2 regions of the Paenibacillus sp. FSL P2-0121 genome follow, and region 1 is predicted to be linked to the other one. Evidence: riboswitches for the same ligand, from Rfam matches in the RefSeq annotation. Region 1 holds a riboswitch; the other holds the start of a gene.
The links. A riboswitch is a leader RNA that binds a small molecule or an ion and turns the genes downstream of it on or off. The one in region 1 is predicted to bind cyclic di-GMP.
Positions count from the first base shown of each region.

Region 2: another riboswitch for cyclic di-GMP. It lies ahead of MKY54_RS02435 (choice-of-anchor A family protein); the one in region 1 lies ahead of MKY54_RS03205 (transglutaminase-like domain-containing protein).

Region 1 covers NZ_CP150245.1:733,037-736,163, forward strand. The annotation lists gene MKY54_RS03190 (glycosyltransferase family 2 protein) at 1-281, shown strand, start outside; gene MKY54_RS03195 (GtrA family protein) at 268-675, shown strand; gene MKY54_RS03200 (class D sortase) at 778-1,437, shown strand; cyclic di-GMP riboswitch class I at 1,557-1,639, shown strand; cyclic di-GMP riboswitch class I at 1,714-1,794, shown strand; gene MKY54_RS03205 (transglutaminase-like domain-containing protein) at 1,808-2,617, shown strand; rRNA gene MKY54_RS03210 (16S ribosomal RNA) at 2,985-3,127, shown strand, end outside.
Region 2 covers NZ_CP150245.1:553,742-556,868, forward strand. The annotation lists gene MKY54_RS02430 (hypothetical protein) at 83-580, opposite strand; cyclic di-GMP riboswitch class I at 971-1,061, shown strand; gene MKY54_RS02435 (choice-of-anchor A family protein) at 1,170-3,127, shown strand, end outside.

The DNA of each region.
Region 1 (3,127 bases):
TTGGATTCTTTCTTTCATTTTCTAGCTTTCTCTATTTATTTTTCGTCTTGTTCCAAAGGATATTTTTCACCTCCTGGACGGTTCCGGGCTGGGCTTCCATTGTAGGTGTCAATCTGCTCTTTAACGGTATTGTTCTGATGCTGTTGGGTGTGATTGGGGAGTATATCGGACGGATTTATGACGAGTCTAAAGATAGACCGCTATATATTGTTAGTGAGACTAAAGGCTACCAGAACGAAGAACAACTGGACCGCCGGAAGGACCACAATGATGTCAGATAAGAACTTGCGCGCTGCATTCATACAGTTCCTCAAATTTAATGCCGTAGGTTTGCTCAATACGCTTATTGATTTTGTGATTTTCACATTGTTGAATTCACTAGGGATGGTATACGCATTGGCGCAGGTGATCTCCTATAGTGCAGGCACGGCGAATAGCTTTATTTTGAATAAAAAAGTTACCTTTCGTGATCGCAACCGGGGGAATAAAGAAGGCTTCGACCGCGTACAGCTGGTCAAGTTTATCGTGCTGAATTTGGTAGTGCTCGGAATATCACTGCTGTTAATGCATCTGTTGACAGACAAACTAGGTATTCAAGTCTTGATCTCCAAGGTGATGGTTACCTTTATCACGGTGATCATCAATTTCTTTGGAAGTCGTAAATGGGTATTTTAAACATTAATTTCAGGCAGAAGGAGTTGCTATGCTTAAAGGCAAGTAGCTGTTTCTGCTTGATTTGTATATAACCATAGAAACAATATACGGAGGTGAATAACATTGCGTAAATTCTCCTATCTACTCATACTGGCTGGGATACTTATCATGTTATATCCGACAGCTAACGAATGGTACAACGACAGGCAGCAGGAGAAGTTATTAGAAACGGCTGAACTAAGCACTGCCGATAGTACTCCCCAGCCAGATCTGAAGAGCAGGTATGCTGAAGTTACTCAGCTGTTAGCAGAGGAATCGGTTCTGGATGCTCAGGCACAGCCCCAACCCCAAGAGACAGAAAAGCCTGAACCGGAGATTGCAGTCGGTGGCAAAGTAATCGCACTAATTGAAATCGATAAGATTGATTTGAAGCTGCCTGTATTAGAAGGGGCTACAAAAGCTAATATGAAACATGCTGCAGCCCATATGAAAGAAACGGCACCCCTTGGAGAGATCGGGAATGCTGCAATCGCGGCGCATCGGGCTAGAACTACGGGTCGTTTGTTTAACAGATTGAATGAGGTTGTTGTGGGGGATGTTATCACGATAAAGACTAGTGATCAGGTGTTTAACTATGAGGTGTATGATATTTCTGTAGTAGATCCGAGTGACGTCTCCGTTCTTGACGGGAATGACAAGGATAAGATTCTTACTCTGATTACATGTGATCCGCTAGTGAATCCAACGCATCGGCTGATTGTTCATGCCAAATTAACAAAATGAGAATAGTGAATGACAAGAAAACACAAATACCGGGAGATATTTATAAAATAATGGGTAATCTAGTAAATTAGGTCTTGTTCACAACTATAAATATGATAGTATTATACTATGAAAGCTAAACACGATAACGGCAAACCTTCCGAAAGGTAGGGACGCAAAGCTAAAGGGCCTTTTCCCAAAAGGATGGCAGCCAGCTACCGAATGAAGAGGCTTTTTTTGTTTGTTTCAAATGGATTCTATCAATTATATCTAGTAAAGCTAGAACAGATAGAACTTATACGATAACGGCAAACCTATCGAAAGGTAGGGACGCAAAGCTAAAGGGCCTTCCCGAAAGGATGGCAGCCAGCTACCGAAAGGAGTTTTATCCGTGAAAAAGGTTTATTTTATGCTGGTGGCGTTGTTCGTCCTAATGACTTCAGTTCCAGTAAGTACAGCTCAAGCTGCAAGTGCAGATGCCAGCTGGTTGATTACATCCAAAGTGGCTCAAGGTGTGATTGGTATTAACTATGATATTCCGAAAGATAAAAGAATCAAACTCATGATCACCAAAGATAACAGCAGCTATACATATAACTTGTATGCTTCTGGACAAGCTGAGGACTTCCCTTTGCAACAAGGAAATGGGACTTATAAGGTTTCTGTTCTGGAGAACACAACCGGCAATAAATACAAAGCATTATATTCCGAAGTAGTAGACGTAACCATGAGTGACTCGAATTCCGTATATTTGGGCTCCGTACAGAATGTGAAATGGAGTTCTTCTGATAAAGCGATTGTCAAAGCTAAACAATTAGTACAAGGCAAAACAACAGACGAAGAGAAAGTTAAAGCGATCTATAACTATGTAGTTGCGAATGTACAATATGATTACTCTCTTGCTAATAGTGTAACTACTGATTATATTCCAAGCATCGATAAGACATTGACTACTAAAAAAGGGATTTGCTATGATTACGCTTCTCTTTTTGCCGCAATGCTGCGGAGTGTAGATGTTCCTGCTAAGTTGGTAATGGGGAATACAAGCTACGTTACGCAATATCATGCATGGAACGAAGTGTTGCTTAATGGGAAGTGGGTTACCATTGATACTACAGTGGATGCAGGACTTGCAAAGAGTGATAAGAAAACCGATTTAATTAAAGCCTCAAGCAAATATACTGCGGCAAAATACTATTAAGTTCGTCGCTAGAAACATAACTCTATTAAATAAACAACTGGCTTAATTATTAAGCTAGTTGTTTATTTTTATATTAGGGGTTGCTTTTCTATTAATAGTTGGGGTATTATAGGTAAGCGTTGTTAGACAGCGTACAGGCGATATAGACGAGGCTGATAAAAAGCTTCGAAAAATAAAGCTTGCATTTCTGAAAACAACATGATATATTATAAGAGTTGCTGCTGAGACATTAAACGGCGCCAACGAGAACTTGATCTTTGAAAACTGAACAACGAGTGAGTAGGAAATCACGTAAGTGAAATCCAAAATTAGAGAATTAATTTTCTCGTCAGATGTTTCAAAATGAGCATATCGCTCTTTTCAATACTAATTGGAGAGTTTGATCCTGGCTCAGGACGAACGCTGGCGGCGTGCCTAATACATGCAAGTCGAGCGGAGTTACTTTGAAAGCTTGCTTTCAAAGTAACTTAGCGGCGGACGGGTGAGTAACACGTAGGCAACCTGCCCTTC
Region 2 (3,127 bases), 180 kb from region 1:
TCTTGCCAACTCCCATGGTAAGGCCTATTTTTTTGTTCACTAATTGATTGGGGGGAGAGAGCGCAGCGGCTTCTATACAGCTTTACTTAATCTGGTACTGTTCTTCGTAACTCTTAAAAGATGAAATATCCAGCCCTAGGTATCTGCGCATATGGATGGCAGCCTGAGCCGCAACAATGTCATTCAACAGCAGCATTCGTTCATGATAGCCACGACATATATACTTGGCTTCAATTCCAGTATTAAGTCTGTTTTGCTCATACACCTTGATTCCCCGTCTTCTCATTTCTGCACGAACATCCCTTAGATCTGTTGTAGCTACTGCAGCAGCTGTTCCAAGCACCTCCAGATAAGGGGCGGGTGTTCGTAAGTGTGTAGATAAAATGGCGGAGTCCCGTTCGAAAGCTGATAAAATCATCGGAAGCAATAAATAAGATTTCACCAGCATGTTGTCCCTGCTTTCTGCTCTATGCATGAATCTCATCACCTCTAATAGGAACGTATATTCGTATTCTACCCCGATATTCCAAAAATAATCAATGGTATTTCTAAACAGCTTATCCAATGTGATTAAATTCACAACTTAATAACGAAGAATAAATTATATTAAAAATTGTAATAATAAAAATTAATGTATCGAACGCAAATAAAGGAGAATTATGATGGAAAAAGAGGGCAGCCTCCAGCGTGGATTGTTTTTTGGTTTAATTTTGAGTGTTCCCTTATGGATATCCATATTGGGCTATATACAGTTACTTTAAAATTTAATGAAAAACCTTATGCGAAGCGCCTTTAGGCGCTTTTTTTGTGTGGTACTAATGCGGGGAATTATCGAAAGGAATTGATTGACAATTGTGGGTGTCGGGAGCTAAACTGTTATTAATTCAAAAGTATTAAAAGTCATAGACTGTTATTGGATAGAATGCTTCAGCTACCAGTTCTGGACTTGCAGTGTAATACATATATATAGTCATGATAATAGCAAACCGTCTGAAAGGGCGGGACGCAAAGTCCAGGAGTCTAAAGTGTCTTAAAGGCACAATGACCGTCCGACTGCCATGAGAAGGGAATTTCACTTCTTTTTGGCGGTCTTTTTTGTTGTTAGGTCCTTTAGAGTTTCTGGTAATTATTCTGATTAATATAAATCATAGTTTTAGGAGGTGTGCCATTTGAAAAGAAGAATAAAACCGTTACTCTCGCTTGTATTAGCTGGGATTTTGACGGTAGGTAGTGGGCTTTCCTCATTAGGAGCTGGAGTTGCTGGAGCTAGTAGTTCTTCTACATTGGGAATTGCAGCGGTCTACAACGTGTTTATTCTAGGGGATATAACAACAGTTTCGGATACGGAAGGAAGGTTTGCTGCTGGAGGTAACGTTAACTTAACCAACTATAGTGTTGGAGATAGGTTGACCGCTGCAGAGGTTTCCCTGACTGACACACTTGTTGTTGGAGGGCATCTTACTTTCAACGGAGGTACTGTTTATGGGAATATCGTGCACGGGGGAGATTTTTCAGGGAATGTAACGCTCCTCAAGGGTGGTACAAAAAGACAGGGGAGTACGATTGACTTTTCAGCCGTAGGTCAGTCTTTGAAGGACAAATCAGCAGAACTTGCAGCATTGCCGGCGAATGGAACAACAGTGTACCAATATGGCAGCCTTACCCTGACAGGTACAGATCCTGCGGTCAATGTTTTTAATGTTTCAGGAGATAACGTCTCTAATACCTACGGAATTACAATAAATGTTCCTTCAGGATCTACTGCAATTATTAATATTGATGGTTCTAACGTAAAAATGAAAAACTTCGGATTTCTACCTAATAACGTGTTGAACAGCAAGAAAATTTTGCTTAACTTTAGCCAAGCTGCGTATCTTGATATGGCAGGCATAGGTGTAATGGGAAGCATACTTGCCCCCTATGCTCATGTTGATTTTATTAATGGTCAGATTAACGGTACTTTAGTGGCGGCTTCACTCAAAGGTACTGGTGGTGGTGAATTTCACCACTATCCATACGATGGTGATGAACCTGGACCAACACCAACGCCAACGCCAACGCCGACAGTGACGCCGACACCAACAGTGACACCAACGCCAACGCCGACAGTGACGCCGACACCAACAGTGACACCAACGCCAACGCCGACAGTGACACCAACGCCGACAGTGACACCAACGCCGACACCGACAGTGACACCAACACCAACGCCGACGCCGACAGTGACGCCGACACCAACGCCGACAGTGACGCCAACACCGACACCAACGCCGACAGTGACACCAACACCAACACCAACACCAACGCCGACGCCGACGCCGACACCAATACCGACACCAACGCCGACAGTGACACCAACACCGACGCCGACACCGACACCGACACCAACACCAACGCCGACGCCGACACCGACACCAACGTCGACGCCGACACCAACACCGACACCAACACCGACGCCGACAGTGACACCAACGCCGACGCCAACACCAACGCCAACACCGACGCCGACACCGACACCAACGTCGACACCAACACCGACACCGACACCAACGCCAACACCGACAGTGACACCAACACCGACGCCGACAGTGACACCAACACCGACGCCGACGCCGACGCCGACGCCGACAGTGACACCGACGCCAACACCAACGCCGACGCCAACACCGGCACCAACGCCGACAGTGACACCAACGCCGACGCCGACAGTGACACCAACACCGACACCAACACCAACGCCGACAGTGACACCAACGCCAACGCCGACGCCGACGCCGACACCAACGCCAACACCAACGCCGACACCAACACCAACACCGACGCCGACAGTGACGCCGACACCAACACCAACGCCGACAGTGACACCAACACCAACGCCGACGGTAACGCCTGAGGCAACACCGACACCGACGGTAACGCCTGAGGCAACACCAACACCGACGGTAACGCCTGAAGCAACACCAACGTCGACACCAGAGACTTCGGTGTTCCCGACACCAACGCCATCATCCGTAATTGGCACTATAGTTCTTGCAGAAGATCCTGTGCCGCTTGGGCCTGTAGCTTCGCCGACACCATCGCCAGTACCAACACCAACACCGTCGAATAGCACAGAAGTACTTGTTGA